DNA from 3 places in the Ensifer sp. D2-11 genome. Region 2 is predicted to be linked to each of the others. Evidence: riboswitches for the same ligand, from Rfam matches in the RefSeq annotation. Region 2 holds a riboswitch; each other region holds the start of a gene.
The links. Region 2 has a riboswitch for cobalamin ahead of M1D34_RS25480 (ABC transporter substrate-binding protein). Riboswitches for the same ligand answer to the same signal wherever they lie in the genome.

Region 1 (10,549 bases), on a different replicon from region 2:
GCTACATCGCGTAATCACGCATGGAGCGAAAAAATGATCAGGATAGTGAACGGAAACGGTCGCAGCCAGCACCCCCAGGCCATCGACGAGATGTTCCGGCTGCGTAAGCGCGTGTTCCACGACTTCTTGAAATGGGACGTCAAGACCGAAGGGGACTGGGAAATCGACCACTACGACAAGGCCAATCCGCTCTATGTCATGTCGTACTCGCCGGACACCGGCAAGATTCGTGGCTCCCTCAGGCTCCTTCCGACGCTCGGGCCGAATATGCTGGACGATACGTTCCCGATCCTGCTCGGGGGCAATCCGGAAATCCGTAGTGCGTCGGTGTGGGAATCGAGCCGCTTCTGCATCGATCCCGAAATCTCCCAGGATCGCGCATCGAACCAGGTCACCATCGCCGCGGCCGAACTGATGTGCGGTGTGGGCGAAATGAGCCTTGCCTCGGGCATCAGCCATATCGTCACGGTCACCGATGTGTTCCTGGAGCGAATGTTCCGCCGCATGGGTTGCCCTGGGGAGCGCATCGCCGATCCGCACAGGATCGGCTCCGTCCATGCGGTCGCCATCGCGTGGGAGGTGAGCAGGAACCTGCTCGAAACGATGAAGGCGGTGGCCTCCATCGAGGGCACCGTTCTCGATCGCCCGATGTCGCTTGAAACGGCACGCGCCGCCTGACCCGATAATCCGGGCCGTGCAGATCGCACGGCCCGCAGCTTCCATCCACGGGCATTGCGAATTAACGCAGATGCCCTCTTCCCGTTGCGCCATCTCGACAAGGTCCTATGATGAGACGGTAAGGCGGACACATCGGCAACGGTCCGCTGCAATGCAGGAAGAAGCACGTGTCCGCGTCCCCGAAGGTGGCATCCAAGATCCGGCGCATCGCGGCGGTTCTCGTACCGCTGGCGCTGGCCGCAGCCGGCCCGGCCGCAGCGTCCGGCGTTTGCGAACGGCTGGGCGCACGCCTCGCCGGCCTTCCCACAGGTTTCACGACGAATGCCAGCCTGCGCGATTTCACAGGTGCGGTCTCCCGCCAGAACATCGAGTTGCGCCGCGCCAAGAACGATCGCCGCCGAATGGAATGCAGCAGCGACAGCGTCGTCGTCATCGGCGGCGATGACGAGGCCGCTTGCGCCGAACTCGACGACACGATCGCGCGCATGGAGGCGAATCTACGGCAACTCAAGGCGCAGCGTAGGCATCTGATCGGCGGTGGTGACGACGACGTTCGTCGGCGCATCCTCGCTGCCATGGAACTCAACGGCTGCTCGGGAGCGCCCCGAGAGGGCTGGGATGCCGGAAGCGCCGAAGGCCAGTTTGCGAGCGCCGCCGAGGGAACGGAGGTTCACCGGAACATCCTGCGCGACCTGCCGCCGGACAGCGATGCCTATCCGCTTCTGCTCGACGCCCCCCGGGCCGAGCTACCGCTCACGGAGCACGATTTCGCCGGCAGCCTCAGAACCATGTGCGTAAGGACATGCGATGGCGCCTTCTTTCCCATCTCCTCGCATGCCACGCCGGCAGACTTCGGTCGTGACGCCGATCTCTGCCGCGCGCGATGCCCGGGTGCGGAGACGGAGCTCTACTATCATGTGCTCGCGACGGAAGAAGCCGACCAGATGGTTTCGGCGACGACCGGCCTGCCCTACACCGATCTCCCAACGGCCTTCGCCTACCGGGCGCGCAGTGTCGGCTCACCCGGCATCTGTGGCTGCGGAATCCCGGACCCCGCAACGGATGCCAACGGGCAAAAGGCAGGCTCCGCCGGCAAGCTCACCGTCGTCAGCCCGTCGGTCATAACCATTGGCAGCGAGAAGAAGGCGCCGGCCAAGCCGATAGCAGAACGGCCCTACGACCCGGCCAAAAACAAGGTCCGCGTCGTCGGTCCGACCTTCCTTCCGCAGGAAGAGAGCGCGATCGACCTCAAGCATCCGCTTGGGCCCCGTTACCAGCCGCTGCAGGAAAACTGACATACGCCGTTGCGAGCATTTTGCAAGAATGGCGATGCTCTTGAATTCCTTGAGTACCGACTGCGCGGCCTACTGGACTTGTCCTTTGACCGTTGCCGATCAAAGGACAAAAACATGCAGAAGATCAAAGCGCGTCTGATAAGACGCGCGGCGCTGTACGTATCGAAGGACTGCAATCTCTCCTCTTCCTCATCCCTGTGCTTGTCACAGGGATCCAGCAGCGCCGCGTCTGCGGCGCGGGAAGAGTCCTTTCAGCCCAAGGACTTGGTCTGGCTGGATCCCTGTGACAAGCACAGGGATGAGGAGATCAACAAGCCGCGGCGGGTATCCCGAAACTCAACAGGCCTTGGGGCGGGGTGAGGAAAAGTGTGTGCGGTTTTCCGCCGCATCCCGCTCTAACCTCTTGGAATCGATCGCGTTCAAGTTTTTTGGTCGACCGACCTAATAACATCGTCATCTAACGGAGCCCCAGCCTTCCTCGAAAACGAGATCTTCGAGCGGCAAGCGCTGTCGCCAGCCCTTCGCGGCGAGTTCCGGCTCTTGATACAGCTTGTCGACGAAACCGAGGCACAGCCAGGCGACGATTTCGACATGATCCGGGATTCCGAGGATAGCCTTGATCTCGCTCTCGTGGAAAATGCTGACCCAGCCGACGCCCACGCCCTCCGCCCGCGCGGCGAGCCAGAGGTTCTGGACGGCGCAAACGGTCGAGTACAGATCCATCTGCGGATTATGGGTGCGGCCCAGGACGACCGCTCCGCCGCGCGTCCGGTCGCAGGTCACGCAAATGCTGAGCGGCGCCTTGCGAATGCCTTCGAGCTTCAGCGACCGGTACTTCGCTTGCCTTTCGCCGGAAAACATCTCTGCGGCCTCGTCATTGGCGCGCTGGAAAGCCCGCCAGACTTTCTCCCGCGTCTCGTCCTGGCGCACGAGCACGAAGTTCCAGGGTTGCATGAAGCCGACTGACGGCGCCTGGTGCGCCGCACCGAGCAGGCGGGCGATCAGTTCCTCGGACAATGGTTCGGGCAGGAACTCGTCGCGCACGTCGCGACGCGTCTCAATGGCACGATAGACGGCGGCGCGCTCGTCCGACGAAAAAGCTCCGGCGGCCGTAAGGCAGCCGTTCGGGTCAGGCAGCATCGTTCGATCCCCAACAATGCGGAAACCTCCCGCCGTCCGCGCGGGGCCGGTCTATCTCGCCAGGCCGGTCTTCTGACTTCGGATCATCCGTTCGCACCGCCTTCCCGAATAGCTTCAATATTCAGTGGCAAAGCTCTGAAAAGATTCAGAGCCTTTTTTTGGCGAGAACGTCCCCTTCACAGCGCTGGGCACGTGCCGGAACTGCACCGGCTTCCCGATTCTCCCGCATTTCGCGGGCACCTGACGGCGGCATATGGCCACAGGTCCCCACGAAAGGCAAGGCAAGCAAGCGGGAGCTTCAGAGCGGCGCCTCCGGATGAGGCGAGGCGTCATAGGCACCCCAGATCGACTGATCGAAGCAGATGACGGAACCCGTCATGAGGCCGGATTCTGCCGATGAGAGATAGGCGCAGGCACGCGCGACCTCGGCCGGGTCGACGAGCCTGCCGAAGGGCTGGCTCGCTGCCGCCTTTTCGAGCCAGTTCGCCGGCGCATCGTGATATTCGCGCTGGATCCGGTCTTCGCCTTCCGAGGCCATCCAGCCGATGTTGAGGCCGTTGACCCGTATCCGGTTGCGAAGGACGGCATAGGCGGTATTCTTGGTCAGCGTCTCCAGCGCCCCCTTCGACGCACAATAGGCTGCGATGAAGGGCTGACCCGCCTTCGCCGACATGGAGCCGATATTGACGATCGTGCCCTCCGTCTTCTCGCGCCGCATCACCTTTATCACCTCCTGCATCAGGAAGAATGGCGCCCGCACATTGACCGCGAACATCCGGTCGAAGAGTTCCGGGCTGGTGTCGAGGATCGTACCCCTGTCGGTGATCGCTGCGGCGTTGACCAGCGCATCGACGCGGCCGAAGGCGCGGTCGCAAGCCGCCACGACGGCACGGGCATCCTCCACCCGCTCGAGATCCGCCGGTACGTAGACGACCTTCGAACCCGTCGCCGCGGCGATCTCGGCAGCTTTCGCCTCGCCCTTCGCCGCGTTGCGCCCGCAAATGACGACGCCGGCGGCGCCGCGCTCCGCGAAGAGTGCGGCAATCGTGGCACCGAGCCCCTGCGTGCCCCCGGTCACAATGGCGATCTTCCCGTCCAGTCGGGCGTGGTCCGTGCTCATCCTGATCCTCCCTTTGAGATGTTGGTGAATATGCCTTGGTGAGCGTGCATTAATGCCTGTTGAGATTTGGGATACCCGCCGCTACTTGTCTGATCTCCTCATCCCTGTGCTCGTCACAGGGATCCAGCCAGACCAAGTCCTTGGGCTGAAAGAACTCCTCCCGCGCCGCTGACGCGGCGCTGCTGGATCTCTGTGACAAGCACAGAGATGAGGAGGAGAGATTGCAGTCCTCCCCACGCTGACCGACGTGCTCGGCAACCTTGTCCGCACCGCCCTACGCGCCGACAAACCCACCAGAGCACCAGCGCCATCATCCATCTCGCAGTAGCCGTGACAAACTCAAGGTCTCAAAAGGCCTTAGCCAAGACGGCTAGCTTAGCTTTTTCGCCGCCTGATCGGCCAGCGCTTCGGCAAACGCCTCAACACTCCATTCGCCGGCGAGCGCTTCGTGCATCAGCTGTGCCTGCGTCCTGGGCGCCAGCCCCCCAACCGGCGGATCACGATCGAGATTGGTCGGGAACGAATACCCCTCGGCGCACGCGGCAACCGCATTGGCAATTTCGTCCTGCGTGAGCTTGCCTCCGGCCGCAAGAACTTTCAGAGCCGGAAAGAGCACGGCGCACATGTGTTCGCGATCCACCGTTTCCATCGCCCGGCCGAAGGCGGAGGATACCTGCAGAAGATTGGCCACACGCTTGATTCCGGCAGACCGGTTGCTGCCCGCGGCGTGGAAAAGCGCCGGGTTGAAGAACACGACGTCGCCCTTCTCCAGCGGCAATTGCACGTGGTTCTCTTCGAAATAGGTGCGGAACTCCGGCCGTTTCAAAGCGAGATATCCGGGCAGATACGTCTGGCTATAGGGCAGGAACAGGGTTGGCCCGCTTTCGACCGGCATGTCGCAATGGGCGACCGCGCCCTGGAGCGTCAGGACCGGCGAGAGCCTGTGCACATGCGCCGGATACTGCTCTATAACGGCCGAGGTCTGAAAGCCGAGATGATAGTCGCGATGCGGCGATTGAGACGCGCCGCCGGGATTGACGCGGTTGACCTGCGCCGTCATCTGGTAGTTCGGACCGAGCCAGGCTTCGCTGACGAGCGCGATGATGGCGTTGCCGTAATAGGCCGCGAAATTCTCGGGGTTCTTCAGGCAGTGCTTTTCGAGTGAATTCCAGATTCTGTCGTTAGCGCCGGGCTTGGCGAAATGATCGCCGCCGCCGCTGTTGGTGCGGTGTTGTTCCTCGATGATCTCGTCGAAGATGCGGCTCGCTTCGTCGATCACCCGCGTATCGGTGAAGGCGCGCTTGAAGACCGCCACGCCCGGCCCGGTCGCAAGCGCCTCGCAGATCTCCGCAAGCACCGACCGCCTGCCGTCCTGCGTGGCGCAATCGCCGGCAAGACGGGCGCTGTCATAAATCAGGACGTTCTTCTGGCAGTCCGCCGCGTACGGATAGTCCGCCAGGCTGACACGGTGCTCGACCGCCGCACGAAATTCCTCGATATCGCAGGCCGCCTCACTGAGCCACACGCGTTCCAGACGCGCCCCCGCGGGATTGTCCGTCTTCATCAGCTCTCCTCCTCAAGGATGACGATGATGCGACTATACGGCTTGCCCGCTTCTGATATAGAGCAGGAATCCATCAAAAAGCCATCAGGAGGGACCGGTGGCACATCCGTTTCTTGTCAAGGACATCGCCTTCCAGGCGGGACTCAGTACGGCGACCGTCGATCGCGTCCTCAACGGCCGGCGGGGCGTGCGCCAGCAAACGGTGATGCGCGTCAATGCAGCCATTCGTGAACTCGAGAGACAGCAGGCGGGCCTTGAGGTACAGGGACGCAGATATGCCGTCGACGTGGTGATGGAGGCGCCGGAACGCTTCACCGAAGCGGTGCGCAAGGCATTCGAAAGCGAAGCCGCGACCTTCATGCCTACGGTTTTCCGGTCCCGCTTCCATTTCGCCGAGACCATGCGGCCGCAGGACATCAGCCAGTTGCTCGACCGTATTCGGCTTCGGGGAACCGACGGAGTAGTCCTCAAGGCGCCCGACGTGCCGGAGATTGCCGCCGCCGTGGCGCGGCTCGAAAATGCCGGAGTTGCGGTCGTCACGCTCGTTACCGATCTGCCGCATTCATCGCGAACGGCCTATGCCGGGGCTGACAACCGCGCCGCCGGTGAAACCGCAGCCTACCTGATCGGCGAGCGCTTCGCGGACCGGCCTGCGACTGTGCTGGTCACCATATCGAGCAGTCGCTTTCGCGGCGAAGAGGAACGCGAGATCGGTTTTCGCCGCGTGCTGCGGGAAAAATATCCGCATATCGGCGTGGTCGAGATCAGCGAGGGCCATGGCAGGAACGAGGAGACAGGCGCTCTTGCCCTTAAGGCAATCACCAGCCATCCGGAGATCAATGCTGCCTATTCGATCGGCGGAGGCAATCGCGCTGTGCTCGACGCCTTCGGACAGTTGCAGCGCGGCTGCGTTCTCTTCGTCGCTCACGACCTCGATGAGGACAATCTGGATCTCCTGCGTCGGGGCTTGGTCCAGTTCGTTCTTCACCACGACCTGAAAACGGACGTCCGCATGGCTTTCCACGCGGTCCTGGAGCGCCGGGGCGCACTGCGCGCCTCCGAAAAGCGGCATCTTTCCGCGGTCGAAGTAATCACCCCTTACAACCTGCCGCGTATCTGACCCCCGCTGGCTATTCCTCCGGTTCGTAGCGTACGAAGGCAAAGGCGGTGCCCGAGGGCGACCAGTTCGGGACATTCACCGTCCCCTGCCCGCCGAAGAGTTCGAGCAGTACGCGCGCATTGCCGCCGTCCGGATCCATCAGGCGGAGACGCACGTCGAGATCGCGCGGGTGGTCGAAGACATCGCCGTCATAGGAGAGCACGAGCAGGTGTCTGCCGTCCGGAGAAGGATGCGGAAACCAGTCGCCATAAGGACTGTCGGTGATGCGCTGGACATCCTTGCCGTCCGGCCTAACCCGCCAGATCTGCATGCGGCCGGTACGGCTCGAATTGAAATAGATCCACTCCCCGTCCGCAGACCAGTCCGGCCCGTCATTGCGGCCCTGCCCCTGCGTCAGGCGGCGTTCCTCCCCGCCATCGACCGGTATCGTGTAGATGTCGAAGACCTGATCGCGGATCCCGCAATAGGCAAGCATGCGCCCGTCGGGCGACCAGCCGTGCCAGTAGGACGGCAGGTTGCGTGTGACGAGCCGCGGCGTGCCGCCCTCTGCCGGCAGGAGATAGATTGCCGAACTGCCGAATTCCGTCTTGTCGCTGATCACGAGCGTGCTGCCGTCGGGCGAGATTCCGTGATCGTTGTTGCAGTGCCGGGCAAAGCCGGTGTCGATCTCCGTGGGATCGGAACCGTCGAAGCCAAGCCGGTAAAGCCTGCCGTCGCCGTTGATGATGAGGAATTTTCCGTCGGGTGACCAGTTCGGTGCCTCGACCAGCCGCTCCGTCTGCCAGACGACGCGCGTCTCGCCGGTCGCAATGTCGAAGATCTCCACCGAACTGCGCATGATTACCCCCTGTCGCGGAAGCGGTTGGTGATGGGATAACGCCGGTCGCGGCCGAAATTCTTCCTGGTGATCTTCACGCCCGGCGCCGACTGGCGGCGCTTGTATTCAGCGATGTAGAGCAAGTGCTCGATCCGGTGAACGGTTGCCTCCTCATGTCCGCGGGCGACGATCTCCTCCGTGCTCATCTCCTTCTCGACCAGGCATTCGAGAATGTCGTCGAGCACGGGATAGGGCGGCAGCGAATCCTGATCCGTCTGGTCGGGGCGGAGTTCGGCCGACGGCGCCTTGTCGATGATGTTCTGCGGAATGACTTCGCCTGACGGGCCTAGCGCTCCCGGCGGAACGGTGCCGTTTCGCCAGCTTGCCAGCGCGTAAACCTGCATCTTGTAGAGATCCTTGATCGGATTGAAACCGCCGTTCATGTCGCCGTAAAGCGTGGCGTAACCGACCGACATTTCGGATTTGTTGCCCGTCGTCACCACCATGGAGCCGAACTTGTTGGAGATCGCCATCAGGATCGTCCCGCGCGTGCGGCTCTGCAGGTTTTCCTCGGTAATGCCCGCTTCGGTTCCCTCGAACGTGTCGGCGAGCGCGCTGAGGAAGCCCTCGACCGGTTCTTCGATCGCTACGATGTCGTAGCGGCAGCCGAGCGCCTTGGCGCATGCCTCGGCATCCCGCAACGATTCGCGCGAGGTGTAGCGGTAGGGCAGCATGACCGTGCGAACCCGCTCCTCGCCCAACGCATCCACCGCAAGCGCCGTGCAGATCGCCGAATCGATGCCGCCGGACAGGCCAAGAACGACGTTCCTGAAACCGTTCTTGTTGACGTAATCACGAAAGCCCAGCATGCAGGCGCGGTAATCCGCCTCTTCGCCTTCCGGTATGCGCGACTTGAGCCCGTTGGCCGAGATCCAGCCGCCCGCGCCCCTTTTCCATTCGGAGACGGCGACCGCCTCTTCGAACTGGCTCATCTGGAATGCCAGCGACTTGTCCGCGTTGAAGGCGAAACTCGCGCCGTCGAAAACCAGCTCGTCCTGGCCGCCGAGCTGGTTGGCGTAGATCATCGGGAGGCCGGTCTCGATCACCTGCCGCAGCACCACCTGATGGCGCACGTCGACCTTGCCGCGATAGTATGGCGAGCCGTTCGGCGACAGGAGGATTTCGGCGCCACTCTCCGCGAGGGTCTCGCAGACGCCGAGATCGCCCCATATGTCCTCGCATACCGGAATGCCGATCCGCACGCCGCGAAAATTCACCGGGCCCGGCATCTCACCCGCGTCGAAGACGCGCTTTTCGTCAAACTCGCCGTAGTTCGGCAAGTCGACCTTGTCGCGGATGGCGATGACCCTGCCACCGTCGAGAACCGCAACGGAATTGTGCCGGAGGCCGGCGGCCTGCCGCGGAAAGCCGATGACGACGCCCGGCCCGCCATCTGCCGTCTCCGCCGCAAGCTTCTCCACCGCCTGTTCGCAGGCCTTCAGGAAAGCGGGCTTCAAGACGAGGTCCTCCGGCGGATAGCCGGAGATGAAGAGTTCGGTCAGAAGCAGCAGATCGGCGCCTTCGCGCGCCGCCGCCGTCCGTGCCTCGCGTGCCTTTGCAACGTTGCCGGCAATGTCTCCGACCGTCGGATTGAGCTGTGCCACGGCGATCCGTAGCGTTGAGGGAGCGGCTTTCTGTGCAGTCATGAGCGGGCCCGTCGTCTCTCGTCAGCGAATGCATGTTTCGTTCGCGTTGTTCTTACCGCATCCGGCGGGAAAAAACCCACACTCAATCGAGATCCGGCGGAAAAAATCCGAAAAGCTCCGTGTTTTCGGACCGTTACACGAAGTGCAGAAATTCTTGCGCGGCCACAGGAACCAGGCGGCGGCGGCGCCGTTTCCGCCATTCATCCCCTGTTCAAGATGACAGTCGTATGACGGTGGAGTGAAATATTTGTGAAACTGGAGACGCCCGTTGGCCCGTATCGATTCCGCCGTGAGCAGCTCTCAAGTCTACGCCGACGGGGAAAGCTCTTCCGCAAGATACACGAGAACCCTGTCGGGCGCCCGTAGTGCGCTCTTCACGCTTCTCATTGCGATAGCGCTCGTCTTCACCGTCGAAGTGATCGTGCGCTGGTCCTGGCCCGACACCGTCGCCTATTTCGCCGATCCCATGCGTCCGGCATGGACCACGGTCGCCGTGTTCTTCCTCGCCATGCTTGGCGTCGATGCCCTGTTCGGTCGCGAACACAAAGCCGCGCTGCTCATCGCGCCGCTCGCCGTCGTGCCGGCATTCATCAGTCAGCAGAAGCAGGTCTTCCTGTCCGATCCGCTCTATCCGACCGATTTTCTTTTCGGCCGGCAGATCATGGAACTGATGCCCGTACTCGTGAAGGACAGGCCGTGGACCGCGGTCGGCGTCGTCGCCGGGTTGATCGCGGCCATCGTCGTTGGCGCTCTCCTGTTGCGGTTCGCCTGGCAGAACTTTCCCAAGCTGACACGTCGGGAGCGGCTGATGCGGATCGCATTCGCCCTGCCGCTGCTGGTCGCATTCTGGAACATCATGGACTACAACCAGTTCTCGTGGATACGTGACCGGCTTCGGGTCATCCCGATCATGTGGGACCAGACCGAGAACTACCGCCATAACGGCTTCGCGCTTGCCTTTGCCATCAACCTCCCGATGGCCAATGTAAACGCGCCGGCCGGCTATATGGCGGACGCGATCGACCGGATTCCGGTAAAGCCGCTTCCCGCCGGCACGACCCATCGCGGCAAACCGGACGTGATCGTGCTGATGAGCGAATCCTTTTGGG
Region 2 (10,549 bases):
GTTTTGAGCATGAGCGGCGGCACCGCGCCGATCAGCGCCACCTTCGCCACGCGCCCGGTGCCGTGCCGGCCGACATAACGGGTAACCTCGCCGCCGCCTGTCGAATGCCCGACAAGGATCACGTTCCGCAAGTCCAGCGCCTCGATCAATTCGGCAAGGTCGTCGGCGTACTGATCCATGGTGTTGCTGTCCCACACCTGGTCCGAGCGGCCGTGGCTGCGGCGGTCGTGAGCGATGACGCGGTAGCCCTTGTTTGCAAAGAAGACCATCTGCGCATCCCACACGTCGGCCGTGAGCGGCCAGCCATGGGAGAAGAGGATGGGTTGAGCATTGCGCGAGCCCCAGTCCTTGTAGAAGATGCGGGTGCCGTCCCTGGTGGTGATCGTAGCCATTTTCTTCATCCTTTCAGCGGGTTGGAAGACTGCCGGGTGGCGTGCTGTACTTGCCGCGTCCCGTGCTTGAAGAATTAGGCCGATTGCGAAATGATCGGGATTGGCGGATCGGACATTAGGCGGGCCGAAACCGACAAAAGGGGTGCGGCATGGCGAAGGGACGAGCACTGCCATCGAGAGCCGAGATCGGCCTCATGCTTTATCCGGGTTGCCAGATGGCGATGGTCCACGGCATGACGGATCTCATCGGCATAGCGGGTCAGTTCTCCGCCGAGCGCGGCGGACCGGTGGCGCGGGTCAGTCACTGGCAGCTTCAGGACGACGGCTGTCTTGTGCGATGTTTCGACACCCATCCCGAACTCGGGTCACGGGAAGCGCCGGAGATCCTGCTTGTCCCCGGCCGGCTGACGGGACCGATGGAGGCAGAGGAGGCCGCGCCCTATGCGCGCTGGCTGCTCGACCGGCATGCCCAGGGGGCGACGTTGGCATCGACTTGCGGCGGCACCTTCGTGCTTGCGGCGACCGGCCTGCTCAAGGGTCGCCCGGCGACGACGCACTGGCTGTTCGCCAACGCCTTCCGCGACCGTTTCCCCGACGTCCGGCTCGATGCGGACAAGATCGTCATCGAGGACGGCGACATCATCACCGCCGGCGGCCTCATGGCTTGGACCGACCTCGGCATGCGCCTCGTGGATCGCCTGTTCGGTCCGACTGTGACGGTCGAGACCGGGCGCTTCCTGCTCATCGATCCGGCCGGACGCGAGCAGCGGCACTATTCCAGCTTTTCGCCGCGTTTCAATCACGGCGACGAGGCGATTCTCAAGGTGCAGCATTGGCTGCAGGCGCGCGAGGCCCGCGCCGTCAGCGTCGCGGAGATGGCCAAAATGGTGGCGATGGAGGAGCGCACGTTCCTGCGCCGTTTCAAGGCGGCGACCGGAATGAAGCCGATCGAATATGCGCAGCATCTGCGCGTTGGCAAGGCGCGTGAGCTCCTGGAGTTCACCAAACGCTCGGTCGAACAGATCGCCTGGACCGTCGGCTATGAGGATGCTGCAGCCTTCCGCAAGCTGTTCCATCGCATCGTCGGGCTGTCGCCCGGCGACTACCGGCACCGTTTCGCCGTAGCGGCTGCCGGATAGCATGCGCGGATGACGGCAGCGTGCCGGCGTCGCTTTTTTCGCGCCCGCGGCTGCGGAACAAATTTTCGTCTGAAGAATTAACAGGTGTCGCTTCTGTCCCCCAGCGACATTCAGGACCCCAACCTGTTGCAGTGCCCGCGTCATCCCCTGCGCGGGCACTCGCATGTCTGCGAAGCGATTCCCCGCCGGCCCTCGGTTGACGACGCAAGCGGGACCCCGCCAAGCGGCGAGGCCCCGCCTCAAGTGTCGCTAAAAAGGTTTAGGTCCTTGTATAGGTGGGAAGCCAGGAAGCTAGAGTGCCATCCGCGCCCATCTATAGGACCTTGGTCCGACCCCGTAAGGGCAAAGGTCTTAGGCCCGTTGCCAGCTGTGCCTCAGGGTACATATTGCAGCATTCGCGCCGCTGGAGTCTGGAGCGGACAGTGTGTGCGGTCTGCCGCCGGCATTCCGCTCTGGCTCCTTGCACGATCACGTTCCATGATTTTGGGTCGACGGGGTCTAAAGTCATCGTGATCTCGGCAGGGGAACAACTCAACCGGATGGATCTCTCCCATGGCATTGTCGGACTACGGACGGAACACCACTGTTTCTGAAGCGTGTTTCAGGATGATCACCCACCCGTTGACGAACCTGATCTGCATTATCGTGGCCGTGTCGATCGCCGCTTTCGCGAGCGTACCGACAGGCATTCCCCCATACATGCTCGCGCCGATCGGTTTCATGCTGGTTATCCTGATCGACCCTGCAGGAATTGCATATAGATTGAAGGCGCGCTCCGGGAGGCGGGGTGCCACGGCTGGCCGCTCGGAATCGGTGGCCGACGGCTGGCAGGCCAGCGGAAACGGTTGGAGCCTGACATTCCAACGCAAACGCGGCCTGACGAGAGGAGCGGCTCGGTCGATTATCGCCGCCGCTGCAAGGGAACGCGCGGCCGATAGCTGCCGCCGCTGAAATCGAACCTAAACGCCTTCAGCGCCGCACGTCGCCGGAGGGGCGGCGTTTACGCAGGATTTCGTCCGAGGGCAGGCGGAAGGCGGATTGTCGCCGATCGCTGCGGCAAGCAGGCAAGATTCCGCCTGTTTGGCGAAGTTGTCGATTGCGCTCCACAAAATCAATCATTTAGAGTTAGCCGATCTCTTGCTAGTGTAACGCCGCGGCCCGTTTCCGGAGGACGGTCTTCCGCGCCAGATTTGAATGATTGGGAGGAATTTCTGTGAATGGAATATTGAAACGCGCCGCTATCGCGGCGATCGCAAGTGCGTCAATCGCCCTTTCCGCGGCTTCGACAGGCGCAGCCGAATTCATCAACGTCCTGACCGGCGGCACTTCCGGGGTCTACTACCCGCTCGGCGTCGCGCTTTCGAAGATCTATGGCGACAAGATCGAGGGCGTACGCACGCAGGTGCAGGCGACCAAGGCTTCGGTCGAGAACCTCAACCTCTTGCAGCAGGGGCGTGGCGAGATCGCCTTTTCGCTCGGCGATTCGGTCAAGCTTGCCTGGGAAGGCAACACGGATGCCGGCTTCAAGGCCCCGCTCGACAAGCTGCGCGGTATCGCCGCCATCTATCCCAACTATATCCAGATCATGGCGTCGAAGGAGTCGGGCATCAAGACCGTCGCCGATCTCAAGGGCAAGAGCCTTTCCGTCGGCGCACCGAAGTCGGGCACGGAATTGAACGCTCGGGCGATCCTCGCCGCTGCCGGCATGAGCTATGACGATCTCGGCAAGACCGAATACCTGCCCTTCGCCGAATCGGTGGAACTGATGAAGAACCGGCAGCTCGATGCGACGCTGCAGTCGGCCGGCCTGGGCGTCTCTTCGTTCAAGGATCTGGCGACTTCGCTCGACGTACAGATGGTCGCCGTCCCCGAAGAGATCGCCACCAAGCTCGGCGCGCCCTACATCGCCGCGACCGTCCCCGCCGGCACCTACCAGGGCCAGGACAGCGCTGTGCAGACGGTCGCCGTCGTCAACTTTCTCGTCACCCATTCGGAGGTTTCCGACGAAACCGCCTATCAGATGACGAAGCAGCTCTTCGAGAACATCCCCGCCCTGACGGCGGCTCACAAGGCGGCGGAGAATATCCGCATCGAGGATGCGCTGAAGGGAATGCCTATTCCTCTGCATCCGGGGGCGGAGCGCTACTACAAGGAAAAGGGCCTGCTCTGACCCATGTCGCCCGAAACCGTAAAGCGGTTTTAAATAATGACGGGCAGACAACACCCTGAAGCGCGTCGCAGAATTCGGTTGAATGCGACGGGCTTCAGGAATTCGGGGGAGGAATCATGATCGACAATACCAATGAGCAAAGCGGATCTGCGTCGGCCGAACTGCACCGGCACGACGCCTTGACCCGGGCGTTTCCGGCGACATGGGACGGGCGGATCCTGTTTGCCATCGCCCTGGCCTTTTCCGTGTTCCAGATCGCCACCGCGGCGCATCTCGTCGATTTCGCGAGCCAGATCGTGCGCGCGGTGCACGTCGGCTTTGTCACGGTCCTCGTATTTCCCCTGCTGGCGACGCTGGCAGGCCGCGGCACGGTTGCAAAAATCATCGCCTGGAGTCTTGCTTTCCTCGGCGCAGCGGTCGCCTTCTACCAGTGCTACGAATATGCGGAACTCCTGGCGCGTGCCGGCGACCCACTGCCGCGCGACATCGTCTTCGGGGTCATCGCGCTCGGCGTCGTCTTTGCCGCCGCCTGGGCACTGATGGGGCCGGCTCTGCCGATCATTTCCGGCGTGTTCCTGGCCTATTGCCTTTTGGGTGAGTATCTGCCGCCGCCGTTCGACCACCGCGGCTACGACTTTTCGCAGGTGATCGACCACATGGCCTATGGCACGGAAGGCATCTACGGCATCCCGACCTTCGTCTCCTCGACCTATATTTTCCTTTTTATCCTGTTCGGCGCCTTCCTCGAAAAGGCCGGCATGATCCGGCTCTTCAACGATGTCTCGTTGAGCTTCGTCGGCCACAAGCGCGGCGGAGCCGCGAAGGTAGCGATCATTTCTTCGGGCCTGATGGGCACCATTTCCGGTTCCGGCGTCGCGAATGTGGTGACGACCGGGCAGTTCACCATCCCGCTGATGAAAAAGTTCGGCTATCGGGCGGCCTTCGCAGGCGGCGTCGAGGCAACGGCCTCGATGGGCGGGCAGATCATGCCGCCTGTAATGGGCGCGGTCGCCTTCATCATGGCCGAGACGCTCGGCGTCGAATATTACGAGATCGTCAAGGCCGCGGTCATACCGGCGATCCTCTATTTCGCTTCCGCCTTCTGGATGGTCCATCTCGAAGCCGGCAAGCACGGGCTGCTCGGCCTGCCCAAGGACCAGCTGCCCTCGGCCAGGGCGGCAATCCTCGAACAGTGGCATCTGATCCTGCCGCTCGCCGCGCTCGTCTGGCTGCTGTTCTCCGGCTACACGCCGCTTTTCGCCGGCACGGTCGGCCTCGCCTTCACCGGCCTTCTGATCCTGGGCAGTTCGCTTGCGCTCGGCCTTCCCGCCGGTGTCATACGCATCATCTTCTGGGTCGGCCTCGGCCTCGTGGCGGCCGCCTTCTTCCAGTTCGGCATCGGCGTGATCGTCGCAGCGCTGGCGCTGCTGATTGCCGGCAACGCGTTCCTGAAGGGTGGCCGGGAGACCCTGGTGATATGCCGCGATGCGCTTGCCGAAGGGGCGAAGACGGCCCTTCCGGTGGCGATCGCCTGCGCGCTCGTCGGCGTGATCATCGGCACGATGACGCTGACCGGAGCGGCCAATACCTTCGGGCAATTCATCGTCTCGGTCGGCGGCAAGAGCCTGTTTCTGTCGCTGCTCCTGACAATGGTCACCTGCCTCGTGCTCGGCATGGGCATACCAACGATCCCGAACTACATCATCACCTCGTCGATCGCCGGGCCCGCGCTTCTGGAACTCGGCGTGCCGCTCATCGTCAGCCACATGTTCGTCTTCTATTTCGGCATTCTTGCCGATCTGACGCCGCCGGTGGCGCTTGCCTGCTTCGCGGCGGCACCGATCGCGCGGGAAAGCGGGCTGAAGATCTCGATCCAGGCGATCAAGGTGGCGGCGGCCGGTTTCGTCATCCCGTTCATGGCCGTCTATTCGCCGGCGCTGATGCTGCAGGATGGGGGCGCGATGGCCGCAATCGTGGGCTATCCGGCTGCCGTCGCCTATATTGTCGTCAAGACCGGCCTGGCGATCGCGCTCTGGGGTGCCGCCGTGGTGGGTTTCGCCGCCGTCCGGCTCGGGGTTATCGAGCGGGTGCTCGCGGCCGCGGCCGCCTTCACGCTGCTGGCGGCGCTGCCGATCACCGATGAGGTCGGCTTCGCACTCTCCGCGGTCTTCGCCTTCTTGATCTGGCGGCGCGCCCGCCAGGCTGGCCGGCAGACGGCGGAACCGGCATGAGCGCGCTTGCCTGCATCATCGGCGGCAAGGCTGTCGCCGTTGCTGCGGGTGTCTTCACCCTCGGCTGGACCCATTCGGTCGAGAAGACCGAATGGCAGGAGCGTTGGGGCGTCACGGCAGAGGGTCTCGTTCTTGAGGAGGCGCGCGTGCAGGGCTCGGGTGCGGGAATGGAACCGGGAGAGAATGCGCGTCGTCAGGGCCGCTGGTGGGTCTGGACGCCCGACCTGCCGCCGCTTCCCGAACTCGTCCTGGCCGCCTCCGGGGCGACCGTCTCCGGCTGGACGCTTTGCGATGCCGGCGGCTGCCGCGAACTCGGGGCGCAAAGCCGGGAACCCATCGTTCTGCGGCCATGCGATGGCCTAAAGCCGTAGTGGAAGCGGGCAGGACGAAAACGAGAAGATCACGAGTTATGGAACTACGGACGTCTGCCGAGAAGCGCTCGGCTCCTTGACTTGGCTTTGTCGGAGTCTCTCAAACCTGTCGGACGATGGTGCCGATCACGTTGACGAGAAGGCGCGCAGCGGTCAGGGCCGACAGGCCGCCGATGTCGGCGGGAGGATAGAGTTCGACGAGGTCAAACCCTGCGATCCTGGCCCGCATGCCGAGGCCAGCGATCAGGTCAATCACCTGCGTGTAGGTAAGGCCGCCCGGCGTACGCGCCGCGACGCCCGGCATGATGCCTGGATCAAGGCCGTCGCAGTCGAGGGTGACGAGCACCCGGGCCCCTTCCGGAATATGCCTGAGAGCAGCCTCGACGCCGTTCGCGTGAATTTCGCGGGCGGTCACGAAACGGCAGCCATACTGCCGTGCCGCTTCGATTTCGGTGAGGCCTGCGCTGCCGACGCTACGCAGGCCCACCTGCACGATACCGGCGACATGCGGCATCTCGCTCGCCCGGCGCATCGGGCTCGAATAGCCGCAGCGTTCGCCATGTACCTCGTCGCGCCAATCTATATGGGCGTCGATCTGCAGGATCCAGACCGGCCCATGATCGGCAAAGCCGGCGAGGAAGGGAATGACCACGGAATCGTCGCCGCCGAGCAGGATCGGTACAGCCGGCAATGCCAGGACCTCGCATGTCTTCTCCTCAATCCGGGCCCGGTTGCCTGCATTGTCATGCATGGTCGTCGGGATGTCGCCGGCATCGATGCAACAGACGGCATTGCCGCCGAACAACTGGCCGCCGAGATCGAAGTCCCAATGCTCGACGAGGGGAGCGTCCTCCTGGCTCGCAGCGCGGATGACGTCGGCGGCCAAGGCATAGCCGCTGCTGTTCTGGCCGGGATAGGTGCTACCATGACCGGCACCGAATATGACCGCACGGGGCATGCGGTCATCCTCCAGGCGGTCGGGAAAGCCGAGAAAGCGAGGAGAGGCGGTCATTTTGCTGGGGTCCTGACGGGCTCTAATGGGTGAAGGCTGTTTGCGGGTTCAGGCAAACTGTGCGGTGAACTCCCGCGCCTTGCAAGCCTGTTGCCGCCATTGCGCAGAGCATCTGCTGTTGACGGATGTAATGATATAACATAATAGTCGCGCCGTGATAAAGTATCGCCGCAGCATTAGCCGGATCGCGTGTGGGACATAACCGTTGCCTTCCACCTTGACCGGCGGCTGCGTTCCACATTAACTGGGACCGACGGTTCCCCTACCCGTGAGGTGGAGGGGATTAATAGGGAACACGGTGCGGACGACCCAAGAGGGACCAAAACCGTGGCTGCCCCCGCAACTGTAAGCGGATCGTCGTTCATCCTTGTGGCGCCAAGGCGCCAGCCACTGCGCGCGTTGCGCGGGAAGGCAGATGAGCGACTCTGTCCGTGAGCCAGGAGACCTGCCGTCAAATCGATCCAACGTCACGGGCGGGGATGCCCGGAACAGGAGCAAGCCATGACCATCTTTCGCGCCTCGCGGCGCACGCTTTCATCAGTTTCCCCGAGGTCCAGCCGTCACTCGTCCGATCGAACCCGATCGGCAGGCTGACCATCACGGCCGCCTAGCGGCCTCACAATCGGGGACTATTCATGAACAGCTTTCTGAAACGACCGGTCATTGCGGGTCTCATTACTTTTTCCATCGGCGCAGCGGCTCTCGGCCATCCCGCCTTCGCTGCCGAGACGACCTATCCGCTGACACTCGAGAATTGCGGACGGCAGATCACCTTCGACAAGACGCCGACGCGCACCGTCTCGATCGGCCAGAGCAGCACCGAGATCCTCTATCTGCTCGGCCTTGCGGGCAAGGTCGCCGGCACCGCCCTCTGGGTCGGCCCGGTCCTTGAAGGTTACGAGGAGGTCAACGCCAAGGTCGAGCGCCTGGCAGACAACGATCCGAGCTTCGAAAGCGTACTTGCCAAGAAGCCGGACATGGTGGCGGTGCAGTTTCAGTGGCAGGTCGGCCCGGAAGGCGTGGTCGCGAGGCCGGAGCAGTTCGAGGAGCTCGGCATTCCGGTCTACACATCGCCTTCGGATTGCACCGGCAAGGAGAACTCGGCGGCGAGCGATGGCGTGCGACGGCAGGTCTTCACCATGGACCTCGTCTACCGGGAAATTCGCGAGCTGGCGCATATCTACAATGTTCAGGATAAGGGCGAGAAGGTCGTCGCCGAGCTGAAAAGCCGAGAAGAGGCGGCGCGCGCCAAGGTCGCCTCGGCCGGGGACAAGCTCTCGGCCGTCTTCTGGTTCTCCAGCGCTGCCGATGCCGACCCCTATGTCGCCGGCAGGAATGGCGCACCCGGCTACATAATGGCGGCGCTCGGGATCGAAAACATCATCGACACAGAAGACGAATGGCCGACGGTCGGCTGGGAAACCATCGCCAAAGCCGAGCCGACCATGATCGTTGCCGGCTCCATGGAACGTCGACGTTACCCGCTCGACAGTCTCGACGCCAAACTCGAATTCCTGAAGACCGATCCCGTGGCGAGCCTCATGCCGGCAGTCGCCAAAGGCTATGTGTTCGCCATGGATGCGCAGGCGATGAACCCGACGATCCGCACGATCGAAGGCATCGAAGCGCTGGCGGATGCCATCGCCGAGGCCGGACTTGCCTCCAAGGCGGGGCTGGCCTCCAAGGCGGGGCTGGCCTCCAAGGGTGGGTTGGGCAAGTGAGCCGCGTGCTGACCCTGGCCGGGCGAACGGGGACGGGACGCGTCGGCGCGGCTCTCGCCGCGCTCGTCATCCTCTTCGCAGCACTCTGGATGGGCGCTGCGATCGGCGAAACGGCGATCCCGTTCAAGACCGTTGCGCAGACGGTCGCGAACCGGCTGTGGAACGCCGGCTACCCGCTGGCACCGATCGACGAGGGCATCATCTGGAGCTACCGGCTGAGCCGGGCGGTCGTGGCCGCTTCCTGCGGGGCGTCGCTCGCGCTCTCCGGCGCCGTGCTGCAATCGCTGCTGCGCAATCCGCTCGCCGACCCCTACATTCTCGGCATCTCCGCCGGCGCCTCGACGGGCGCGGTCAGCGTCGCCATTCTCGGTGTGGGTGCCGGGATGCTGACGCTGCCGCTCGGCGCCTTCATCGGCGCGCTGGTCGCCTTCGTCCTGGTGAGCCTGCTGGCGATGAAGGCCGGCCGCGGCACCGCGGCGATCATCCTGGCAGGTGTGGCGGGGTCACAGCTCTTCAACGCGCTGACCTCCTTCATCGTCACCAAGGCGGCGACGGCCGAGCAGGCACGCGGCATCATGTTCTGGCTGCTCGGCAACCTTTCGGGCGTGCGCTGGCCGGATGCCTGGCTCGCCGTGCCGGCGACGCTTCTCGGTCTCGTCGTATGTCTCTGGCATGCCCGTCCCCTCGACGCGTTTACCTTCGGGTCGGAATCGGCTGCCTCGCTCGGCATCTCGGTCAGGCGAACCTATTTCGCGCTCGTCGGCGTCTCGGCGATGATGACGGCGGTGATGGTATCCATCGTCGGGTCGATCGGTTTCGTCGGCCTCGTCATCCCCCATGCGGCCCGCATGCTCGTCGGCGTCCGCCACGGTGTCCTGCTGCCGGCAGCGGCGCTCATCGGCGCCGTATTCATGATCCTCGCGGACATCCTGTCGCGCGTTCTCATTCCCGGCCAGGTCCTGCCGATCGGCGTGATCACGGCGCTCGTCGGCGCCCCGGCATTCGCGTTGATACTCGGACAAAGGAGGGACCGCGCATGACGCTTTCGGCGAGCGGGGTTTCATGGTCGGCCGGTGGGGTGGAGATCCTGAAGGATGTCTCCCTCACGGTCGAGACGGGAGAGTTCCTCGGCATCATCGGCCCGAACGGTTCCGGCAAGACGAGCCTGATGTCGCTCATATCGGGCATCCGCAAGCCGAAGAGGGGGGAGGTGCTTCTGGACGGTTGTCCGATCGGGACGCTCGGACGCCGCACGGTCGCGCAAAGGCTCGCTCTGGTCGAGCAGCAGGCCGAGACCGGCGAGCGGATCACCGCGCGCCAGGCGGTCGAGCTCGGCCGCACGCCCTATCTCGGGCCGCTTTCGCCCTGGTCGCCGGAGGACGATGCGATCGTCGGGGCGGCGCTCGCAAATGTGGACATGGCGCATCTTGCCGATCGCCTCTGGCACACGCTCTCCGGCGGCGAGCGGCAAAGGCTGCACATTGCTCGGGCGCTGGCGCAGCAATCGAAGATC
Region 3 (10,549 bases), on a different replicon from region 2:
GGATGCCGAGCTTGTGCTCCAGCGAATGGCAGAAAACGTCGTTTCGCTCGCCAAGCGAACCATCCTCGTTGACGAGGAACTTCGGCACGAGAAACAGCGAAATGCCCTTCGTCCCGGCTGGCGCATCGGGTAGCCGCGCGAGTACCAGATGGACGATATTGTCGGTGAAATCGTGCTCGCCCCAGGTGATGAAGATCTTCTGCCCCAGGATGCGATAGGTGCCGTCGTCGCGGCGCTCTGCGCGGGTCTTGAGCACGCGGAGGTCCGAGCCGGCATGCGGCTCGGTCAGGTTCATGGTCCCCATCCATTCGCCCGACACCATGTTCGGCAGGAAGGTCGCCTTCAGAGCGTCGGTGCCGTGCTTCTCGAGCGCTTCGATGGCGCCCATGGTGAGCGTCGGCGCAAGTGCGAAGGCCATTGAGCCGCTGTTCCACATTTCCATGGCGGCGACGTGCAGCATGTGCGGCAGGTTCTGCCCGCCGAAGGCTTCCGGAGCCGTCAGGCCGTTCCAGCCGCCGGCAATCCAGTTGCGGTAGAGTTCCCGCCAACCCTCAGGCGTCTTCACGGCGCCATCGACGAGCCGCGACCCCTGCCGGTCGCCCTCGTCGCCGAGCGGCGCCACCTCTTCCGAGGCGAAGCGCCCGGCCTCGCCGAGGATCGCGTCGACAAGGTCCTCGCCGAGTTCGCCGAACGTCCCGGCGTCGAGAGCCTCGGCCATGCCGGCAACATGCTTCAGGGTGAATGCGATCTCCTCGACCGGTGCCTTGTACATGGTGCTCCTCCCCTGCTTCCGCCGGCGCCTATTGGATGGGCGGCAGACTAGCTAATTTTACGTGAACGTCAACGTCACTCACCACATCCGGACGGCGACTGCGGCCGGGCAACTTTAACAAAACTGTCACGGGCCGCGAATAGAAGCCGTCTCGACCGATCCGGCCGAGGCACTGCGATGAATCTGATCTCACCCGATATACCGGGCCTCGTCTGGGCCTACCGGTTCGTACCGGGAGAAAGCCGGTGCCGGCGCATAGCCGCCGATTCGCCCGTCGAGAGCCTTGAGGCAGGCGAAGACTGGGTCTGGCTGCACCTCGCGCTCAGCGACGCACGCACACCGGCGCTGATCGAGCGCATCGGAAATCTCCCGCAGGAGGCAATCGCCACCCTGACGAGTCACGACACGCAGGCCGCGATCACGGTGGCGGACGACGTCGTGCACGGCACTCTGGTCGATTTCGAGCGGACATTCGATGCGGTGACGCAGACGATCGGCTGGCTTCATTTCGCCGTCAGCGACCGGATGATCATCACCACGCGCCTGCACCCGCTGAGAAGTGTCGATCGCGTGAAAGCGGCCGTGGAGAAGAACGCCAGATGCCGCCGCCCTATCGACCTCTTCGAGATGCTCGTCGTGGAGTTCCAGCGCACTCTGATCACGCTGGTGCTCGAGCTGACGGAGGAATTGAACGTCATAGAGGACCATGTCTATGGGGAGGCCGGGCACAGCAAGCAGCCGGGCCTGGCGCCATTGCGCCGGACCGTCGTGCGGCTGCACCGGCACCTGCGGACGGTGCTCGCCCTGTTGCGCCGGGCCGGAGCCCTGGAAGAGGACGAGGTGCCGCCGGGCTTTATCGACGTGGCCGAGAGACTTTCGGATCGGCTGGAGGCCGTCGACCGCGATGTCTTCGCCCTCCAGGAACGCGCGAGGCTGCTGCACGAGGAAATCGACAGCAAGATTTCCTCGGAAACGAATCGTCACCTCTATATCCTCTCGCTGATGACCGCCTTCCTGCTGCCGCCAACGCTCGTCACCGGCTTCTTCGGCATGAACACGGGGGCGCTCCCCTTTTCCGAGGGCAGCGGCACCGCTTTTGCGGGCATGCTCATTGCCTCGTCCATGGGCCTTGCCTGGATCGTCCTCAAGCGCATCGGCATCATCTGAGAGGCGATCTGCGCAGCTATAGGGCGAATAGCACTGCCGGCGGGGCCGTTGCCTTGGGGAGAAACCGGCTGGCTTCCAGTTTTGCGGTCTGCCGACGGCATCGTTTGGGAGGCGTGAAGGTCAAGCCGCTTGTCGTCTCCCCCAAGGCAATGGTCCCGCGGGAGGGTCAGATGTGTATATGCCCTAGCTTCAGCTATAGGGCGAATAGCACTGCCGGCGGGGGCCGTTATAGGGTTGATAGCTGTTGTCGTAGGCCCTGTAAGAGCGATAGCGATCATAGCACCATTGGACATGCCGGCTGCCGTAACGGACCGGCGGGCGGTAAGCGGGACGGCGCTCGATTACGATTCCGAAAGCAGCCGGCGGGTACCACCAGCCCCGGTAATAGCGATAGCCGGGGCGCTGGTAGCGGTAACCACGGTGACCGTTGTAATAATAGAAGTCGCCATACCGGTAATAGCCACGCCTCGGCACATACTGAACGTCCGTGACGGCGCTCTCGGCGGCAACCCGCGGGGGCAGAGGCGTGAAAGCCTGCGACGGCACCGCCGATGCCGCCAGCACGATCGCTGCAAGCGCGCCCGAAAGCCATTTGCGTGACATCATTTCCTCCTCGCATTCGATTCGCGTACAACCGGCCCTTGCAGGGGCGATATACCAAGACTAGAGCAGAAATCGCCGGAAGCAACTGCTGCGCGCGGATGCAGCAATGGAAAAATCCCTCCGTCGGTACAATCCTGGGCGGAATCGGGCCGTCGACTTTGCCTCTTGAGGTCGGTGTACAGAAGTGTTCGCCTCGCGCAGATTGGGGCCGGGGCTGAGATTTACGACCTCTTAACGCTAAGTCGGCAATCTCAGAGAATGGAAAAGCGGGGAATCTCGATCATAGGGATGATCTTGCGCCTGGCGGTCCTCATGGGCCTGACCTTCGCGGCGGCGAACGCACGCGCTAGCGAAGTGGAGCCGTGGAAAGAGCGGCGGAACGCCATCATCGTCGACGCTTACGAGCTGAACAGCATCGACTGGGAAGCCATGCTGAAGGACAAGCGGATCGCGGGCTTCATCGCGAAGGCTTCCGACGGCCTGCCGGAAAGCTACACCTGTACCGGTGACCACGGCGGCGATACGGTTGCCCATTGCAGGACGATGTGGCGCAAATATGCGGTCAGCCGCGAACTCTATCAGACGCGCCGGATGCTCGCGCGCTCGCATGGTCTGCTCTGGGGCGCCTATCATCTGGCAAGGCCTGGCAACCCCGTCGATCAGGCGAACCACTTCATCGACTATGCCGATCCGCGCGACGACGAGCTGATGGTGCTCGATATCGAAGGGATCGATCCGGAAAAATACATGTCGCTCGAAGACGCCGCGATCTTCGCCGGCCATGTGAAGGCCCGGACGGGGCGCTATCCCGTCCTCTACACCAACCACGCAACTGCGAAACACATTGCCGCCAACCGTTTCAAGCATCGGCTTCTTTCGCGCCTTCCGCTCTGGTATGCGCGCTACAAGCCCGATATCCGTAAAGTCTTTCCGATGGGAAACTGGGACCGCTACGCGCTCTGGCAATTCTCCTCGGCGCATAATTGCGGAAAGAAGCGCTGCCCCTATCGGGTGCCCGGCACCCTCGACGATATAGACGTGAATGTCGCAGCGATGAGTGCATCGGCACTGAAGAGCGTCTGGCCTCATGGCGCGCTTCTTCCGGAGAAGCCGCCGGTGCTCACTGTTATCGCCTCGGCCACCGTCGGCACGATCCCGGCGCTGAACGCAAATGCAACGGCCACTCTTTCGCGGCCGCTCGTGATAAGCCGCGCCGAGGCGGAGAGCGGATCAGGAGCCGGCGCCGACGAGACGGTTACCGGCTCCATCGCCGTCAGGGCCGCCGAGGCACGCCTGCCCTACCAATCCGAGCGGCGTTAACTCAGGCCTCGATCTGGACGTCGCTTGTCGGCCGCGAACAGCAGGCGAGGATGTAGCCCTCCTCGATCTCGTCGTCGAGAATGCCGCCATTGTGGTTCATCTCGACGTCGCCGGCGATCTTCAACACCCGGCACGTTCCGCAGATGCCGCCCTCGCAGGCGGCCCCGATCCTGACACCGTTGGCGCGGGCCGTCTGCAGGATCGTCTGGCCGGGAACGGCGGTCGCTTCCTTGCCGCTCATGGTAAAGGTCACCCGCGCCGCCCCGGCCCCGGCATCGGCGGTAGGCCCGGCCCGAATTGCAAGCTCCTCGGCCGCCGGCGCCGCGGCGGGCTGGAAACTCTCCTGGTGATAGCGGGCCATGTCGAAGCCCGCCGCTTCCAGCATTGCCCGAACATTGCCCATGAACGGCTCGGGCCCGCAGCAGAAGACGGTTCTTTCCAGGAAATCCGGTGCGAGCATCGGCAACTTCGCCGCGTCGATGCGGCCGCGCAGACCATGCCAGCCGTGCCGCGCCTCATGCCCCTCCACGAGGAAGCCGAGATTGAGCCCCGGCATCTGACGGGCGAGAACTTCGAGCTCCGATCTGAAGAGGAGATCGTCCGGGCGCCGGGCGCAGGAAATGAAGGTGACATCCGTTTCCGGCGCGCAGTCGGCCATCCAGCGCGTCATCGACATCATCGGCGTGACGCCCGACCCCGCCGATATGAAGAGATATTTTTCACCGGGATGACGGACGAAGCTGAAATCGCCGAGCGGCCCGAACGCCTTGAGCATCATGCCCGGCTTCAGATTGTCGAACATCCAGCGGGTGCCGATGCTTCCCGGCTGCGCCTTGACCGTGACCGCGACCGAAAGCGGGCGCGAGGGCGAGGATGACAGCGTATAGGTGCGCATCACCGGCTCGGCTGGGACGGGCAGTTCGAGCGTCACGAACTGCCCGGGCAGGTAGCGGAACCAGGCCGGCTTGTCGGAGCGGAAGGTGAAGGTCATCACGTCAGCGGTTTCGGCTACGGCCGACATGCACTCCAGCATGTGCTGACGGTCTCTCCAGGGGTCGAGCTCGTCGAAATGGTGAAAGGAGCGAGGCATTTCCATCGTCATGCCACCCGCGAGAGATGCGCGGCCCCGCCCTGAAGGCGGTCCAGCATGAAGCTCGAATACCACTCGACGAACTGCATGACGCCGCCCTCGTGTTCGGCGGAATAAGGACCCGGCTCATAGGCGGGCGAGCGGATTCCGAACGCGTTTTCCTCGACGATCTGCCGGTCCTGGTCGTTGGTCTCCGTCCAGACGTGCGTCAGCTCGTCTATCGTGTAGTCGACGCCCTCCACCGCATCCTTGTTGACCAGCCATTTGGTCGTAACCTCAGTCAGTTCCGGCCCGAGCGGCAGAACGCGGAAGGTGATCGCATGGTCGCCGAGAATGTGGTTCCAGGTCGTCGGATAATGGAAGAGGAGCAGCGTGCCGATGCCATCGGCGTCTACGCCGGTGGAGAGTTGCTTGCGGACGGCCTTCTGTCCGGACATCGTATAGCTCTCGGCGCCGTTGATGAGCGGCATTCTCGTCATGCGGAACTGGCCCGTGGGCGCGATCTTGAAGGCGCTCGGAAGGCCCGCGGCCTCGCATTTCTGCCAGTGGGCGCCGATTTCCGGATCGTTCATCGCCCCCTGGACACCGGTTACGGTCGGCGCTTCCGGATAGGTACGGCAGAGTTCCGGATGATTGGCGGCGCAGTGGTAACACTCGCGATTGTTCTCCCAGACCAGCTTCCAATTGCCCTTCTCGACGATGGTGCTTTCGAAGGCGACCTTCGTTTCCCCCAGGCGATGCGGCGCGAGATAGGCCGCGACCGTCTCGCGGAACGGCCGGAAGTCCATCGGGTGTTCGGCAAGACTGATGAAGATGTAACCGCCGACGGTCTCGCAGTGGATCGGCTTCAGACTGTGCTCGGCCGGGTCGAAGCCCTCGGGCATCTGCCGCGCGAAGAGCAGGCGGCCGTCGAGTTCGTAGGTCCACTGGTGGTAGGGACAGACGAGTTTGGCGGATGAGCCTTTGTGCTGCGTGCAGACGCGCGAGCCGCGATGGCGGCACGAATTGTGCAGTGCCCGGACCGCGCCCTGCCTGTCTCGAACGATAACGACCGGGTAATCGCCGACCTGCGCCGTGAAATAGTTCCCCGGCCGCGGGACTTCGCAATCATGGCCGATGAACAGCCAATCCTTGTACCAGATCTGCTCCAGGTCCTGACGGTAATAATCAGGATCGACGTAGAAGGCGCGGTCGAGGCTGTAGCCTTCGCGACGGGTCTTCAGCTTGCGCAGCATTTCGGTCTGAATTTCCATGCCCTTGTCCTCGTTTTTCCGCCGTTTCGGAGAGGCAGGACTGGAACCCGCGCCGGCCGCATGGACCCGCAACGCAATTGGCTCCGATCCGGCTGCCCGCCGCAACCAGCTACGGTCTATTTCTGCTTCAAGGCTGGTTTCCGGGCTCTGGAGCCGTCCGCAAGGGACCTGCCCGGCGCCTTCCCGGACGCGGTGTCCAGTGGCCTTCTGCCGTGGCTGTTCGCTCCACCACCGTTGCGGGGGCAGCGCCGGGATTTGACCGGCTTCCCAATTCTCCGCCCTCCCTTCGAGGCGGCACCTTGAGTGTCCTCATCTAAGCCTGAGGACCGGCCCGGCAACTGCCAATAGACGACATCCGATTCCAGAAAGACGACAGCCAGACGCGACACAATCGGCACGAAGGCATGCAATATTATCCATAACAAACAAGGAAATAGATGAATCCCTGCGCAGCTGGAGGATTTTTCGGCAGCGCCGTTCATGGCGCGAAGGCGAGTGGCCATTCTGCGACACGGCCCGCCAACACAAGGGTCTGATCGATGCCGGCCCGGACATACCGGGACCAATTCGTTAACTGTGATGATTTAACGTTCGCCGCGATCAACCCGCTTGCGGACAGGATGGCGCGACGACGCCCATGGCAAAACTCCGATATTACGACGCTGCCGACAAGGCGGCCGCGCCGCCGAAAGCCAAGGCTCACACCGAGTTCCTGCGGACCGGCCGGATCGATAGACGCCGGTGGATGCCGAACGAGCGACAGTATCTGAGTTATGCCGAGGTGGCGCAGCAGACGGCGCGGAAGCTGACGACAGCGGGCGAGACGACCCACAGGCGAATCAACGGCTTTCATGCCTCGATCCAGTTCCCGAAGATGGTTTTCCATCGCACGCTCCCCAGCAGTCCGCATCTCGGCTATTGCCACGTGACCGCCGCGAAAACCTGCCTCGCCAATGGGCATGAGATCACCTGGTCCTTTTATTTCGCGAACTTCTTCTGCGAGCTCGGGAACGAGACCCATTTCTTCGACCGTATCCAGCCGGGCTACTCGCGCATGTATTTCGCCGTCGCGATCGAGCCCGACGCCAGCGAGGAACGGATCGTCGTCAACCGCAACGTGCGCGGCAACGGGCTGATTTTCCGGACGCAGGATCCGAAGGTGGCGCTGAAGAACGTGCTGATGCTCGGCGCACGCGACGAAGCCTTGCGCCGGATCGTTCGCAGCCTTTGACAAAGAAAATCGTTCTGTTTTTGCGGTCGCTCCGTTAAGGAAGCGACGGAAAGGATCAGAACGCCATGGCCGAAATCATCGACACGCGCATCGAACCTGAGCGGGCAATCGAGAAAGCCTGCGCGGTTCTTTCGGACGGCGAACCGGTCGCGATCCCGACGGAGACCGTATACGGCCTTGCCGCCGATGCCACGACCCCCGATGCGATCAGCCGCATCTATGAGATGAAGGGGCGGCCGCGGTTCAATCCGCTGATTTGCCACGTCTGCGATCTGGCGATGGCAGAGGCGCATGTGACCTTCGATCCGGTTTCGAGACGTCTGGCCGAGGCCTTCTGGCCCGGCCCCCTCACGCTGATCCTGCCGCAGCGGCGGGAGAGCACCGTGCACACGCTCGCATCCGCCGGTCTCGATACGCTCGGAATTCGCATGCCCGACGGCTTCTCGCGCCGGGTGATCGCCCGGTTCGGGCGGCCTTTGGCAGCGCCGAGCGCCAACACCTCGGGCAAGATCAGCCCCACCAGTGCGGCCCATGTGCAGGCGGATCTCGGTTCCAGGCTGAAGCTCATCCTCGACGCGGGGCCGGCCGCGATCGGCCTGGAATCGACCATCGTCAAGGTCGAGAACGGAAGGTTGCGGCTGCTGAGGCCCGGGGGGCTCGACGCGGCAGAGATCGAAGCGCTGACCGGGCTCGCCATCGAGCGCCCGGAGGCCGCCGGCGCTGTCATCGAGGCGCCCGGCATGCTCGCCTCGCATTACGCTCCCGGTGCCACTGTGCGGCTCGATGCCGATGAGGTCCGGAAGGGAGAAGCCCTGATCCGCTTCGGCGGAGAGGCGCTTCCCGGTGAAGCCGATGCCGCGATCGTCCTGGATCTCAGTCCGGACGGCAGCCTGCGGGAAGCCGCCGCCAATCTTTTCGACTATATGAAAAAAGCGGATGCCAGCGGCGCCGCGACCATCGCTTTCGGCCCGATCCCGAGCGAGGGGCTCGGCGAGGCGATAATCGACCGGCTGCAGCGCGCGGCCGCGCCGCGGGGCTGATGGCCATCGGCACGCTTGAAGCAACCACGTTGATCCGAGGCAGGGCCATGACCACCGTACTTCCTTCTCCCGAACTCATCGCCTCCTTCGTCGATATCGTCGGGCCTGGCAATGCCCTCACCGCACCCGCCGACACGGCACCCTACCTCGTCGAGTCCCGCGGGCTCTACCGCGGCACGACGCCGCTCGTGCTCAGGCCCGGCTCCGTCGAGGAAGTTTCGCTGGTGATGCGGCTTGCGAGTCAGACCCGAACGGCAGTCGTGCCGCAGGGCGGCAATACCGGACATGTGGCCGGACAGATTCCACGCGAGGGCAAAGCCGACGTGGTCCTTTCCCTCGAGCGGCTGAACCGCATCCGCGACATCGACCCGGTCGGCAACGTGATCGTGGCCGACGCCGGCTGTATCCTGGCGGACATCCAGAAGGCCGCCGATGACGCCGACCGGCTTTTTCCCCTGTCACTCGGCTCGGAAGGCTCTGCCCGGATCGGCGGCAATCTTTCGACCAATGCCGGCGGCACTGCCGTGCTTGCCTATGGGAACATGCGCCAGCTCTGCCTGGGGCTGGAAGTCGTGCTCCCGACCGGGGAGATCTGGGATGGGCTCAGACGCCTCAGGAAGGACAATACCGGCTACGATCTGCGCGATCTTTTCATCGGCGCCGAGGGAACGCTCGGCGTCATAACCGGCGCCGTTTTGAAGCTCTTTCCGAAACCGCGCGGCCACCAGGTGACCTTTGCCGGCCTCAGGAGCGTCGAGGACGCACTTACGCTTTTCGATCGGGCAACAAGCGTCTGCGGGCCGGCCCTGACGGGCTTCGAACTGATGCCGCGGCTCGGCATCGAGTTCACCACCCGGCACATCGCCGGCGTCAGAGATCCGATGGAAACGACGCATCCGTGGTACGCGCTGATCGATATCTCCACCTCGGATACCGCCGAAAGCGCGGAACGGATGGTGCAAGACCTTCTCGAAGCCGTCATTGCCGACGGTCTCGTCGAAAACGCGGTCATCGCCCAGAACGAAGCGCAACGCAGAGCGCTCTGGCACATGCGAGAAAGCATGTCGCCGGCACAAAAGCCTGAGGGTGGCTCCATCAAGCATGACGTTTCGGTCCCGGTGTCGAGCATTCCGGCCTTCATGACGGAGGCGGATGCGCTGGTCTCCAAGGCCATCCCCGGCGCGCGCATCTGCGCCTTCGGCCATATGGGCGACGGCAATATCCACTACAACATCTCCCAGCCCGTCGGCGCGGACAAGCAGAGCTTTCTCGATCGGTGGCGCGAGATCAATGCGATCGTTCACGCCGTCGTGCTCAAACATGACGGCTCGATCTCTGCCGAGCATGGCATCGGCCAGTTGAAGCGAGACGAACTCGCGGCGATCCGATCGCCGATCGAGATCGAGCTCATGCGACGGATCAAGCACGCCTTCGACCCGGCGGGGATCATGAACCCCGATAAGGTGCTGCGCGAGGATCGAGGCGAGTAACGACGGCATCCCGAAGTGCGCGATTCCGGGCCGCCCGCCATTAAGCCCTACCCGCCCTTCCTGAGCTGCGACAGTTGGAAGAGCGTATCGGCGCTGATGCCGATATTGCTGCCGCTGCCTGAAAGCACCACCACGGCCGGATCGACTTCCATGTTGTTCTCCAGATCGTAGAGCACGGTGAAGCGCGCGAGGAGTTTCTTCAGTTCGGCGGGATCGCTCAGCTTCTCGAGATCGAGGTTCTTCTCGACGATCTTTGCCTGCTGGTCGATGTCCATGGAACTGAATTCGTCGGGCAGGCTGAAGATGGTGCGGAACACTTCGGCGAGCGCATCATCCGCCAGGAGATCGTAGGCGTCGACGAGCGAGCCTGCCTGGCGCTCGAAATAGAGTGCCAGGCGGACACCTGCATTGTCCTCGCCTGCCTGTTCTTCCAGCGACTGGTGCAGATACCGGTCGAGGGTCTCGTAAAGCCCCTGCCGCGTGATGATGACGCTCTTGTCCTCGCGCAGAACATTGCCGCCGCTGTCGAAATTGAACGAGGTGACCAGGGCGATGTAGGCTCCGGAGTTCTGCTGCTGATTGA

Region 1: another riboswitch for cobalamin. It lies ahead of bluB (5,6-dimethylbenzimidazole synthase); the one in region 2 lies ahead of M1D34_RS25480 (ABC transporter substrate-binding protein).
Region 3: another riboswitch for cobalamin. It lies ahead of M1D34_RS11310 (aromatic ring-hydroxylating oxygenase subunit alpha); the one in region 2 lies ahead of M1D34_RS25480 (ABC transporter substrate-binding protein).

What each region holds. Positions count from the first base shown of each region.
Region 1 covers NZ_CP096433.1:1,246,983-1,257,531, reverse strand. Annotated here, with positions in the region: gene M1D34_RS06050 (acyl-homoserine-lactone synthase) at 34-678, shown strand; gene M1D34_RS06045 (DUF2865 domain-containing protein) at 846-1,973, shown strand; gene bluB (5,6-dimethylbenzimidazole synthase) at 2,427-3,113, opposite strand; cobalamin riboswitch at 3,159-3,372, opposite strand; gene M1D34_RS06035 (SDR family oxidoreductase) at 3,412-4,233, opposite strand; gene M1D34_RS06030 (phytanoyl-CoA dioxygenase family protein) at 4,604-5,797, opposite strand; gene M1D34_RS06025 (LacI family DNA-binding transcriptional regulator) at 5,895-6,917, shown strand; gene M1D34_RS06020 (TolB family protein) at 6,928-7,755, opposite strand; gene M1D34_RS06015 (NAD+ synthase) at 7,758-9,440, opposite strand; gene M1D34_RS06010 (LTA synthase family protein) at 9,709-10,549, shown strand, end outside.
Region 2 covers NZ_CP096434.1:1,779,054-1,789,602, reverse strand. Annotated here, with positions in the region: gene M1D34_RS25515 (alpha/beta fold hydrolase) at 1-392, opposite strand, end outside; gene M1D34_RS25510 (GlxA family transcriptional regulator) at 542-1,531, shown strand; gene M1D34_RS25505 (hypothetical protein) at 2,084-2,482, shown strand; gene M1D34_RS25500 (TAXI family TRAP transporter solute-binding subunit) at 2,757-3,701, shown strand; gene M1D34_RS25495 (TRAP transporter permease) at 3,818-5,932, shown strand; gene M1D34_RS25490 (DUF1850 domain-containing protein) at 5,929-6,303, shown strand; gene M1D34_RS25485 (agmatinase) at 6,404-7,315, opposite strand; cobalamin riboswitch at 7,553-7,782, shown strand; gene M1D34_RS25480 (ABC transporter substrate-binding protein) at 7,951-9,036, shown strand; gene M1D34_RS25475 (FecCD family ABC transporter permease) at 9,033-10,076, shown strand; gene M1D34_RS25470 (ABC transporter ATP-binding protein) at 10,073-10,549, shown strand, end outside.
Region 3 covers NZ_CP096433.1:2,328,276-2,338,824, forward strand. Annotated here, with positions in the region: gene M1D34_RS11285 (acyl-CoA dehydrogenase family protein) at 1-772, opposite strand, end outside; gene M1D34_RS11290 (transporter) at 950-1,939, shown strand; gene M1D34_RS11295 (BA14K family protein) at 2,129-2,542, opposite strand; gene M1D34_RS11300 (glycoside hydrolase family 25 protein) at 2,801-3,862, shown strand; gene M1D34_RS11305 (FAD-binding oxidoreductase) at 3,864-4,964, opposite strand; gene M1D34_RS11310 (aromatic ring-hydroxylating oxygenase subunit alpha) at 4,961-6,205, opposite strand; cobalamin riboswitch at 6,320-6,522, opposite strand; gene M1D34_RS11315 (DUF6656 family protein) at 6,843-7,436, shown strand; gene M1D34_RS11320 (L-threonylcarbamoyladenylate synthase) at 7,502-8,476, shown strand; gene M1D34_RS11325 (FAD-binding oxidoreductase) at 8,524-9,966, shown strand; gene M1D34_RS11330 (DUF1217 domain-containing protein) at 10,014-10,549, opposite strand, start outside.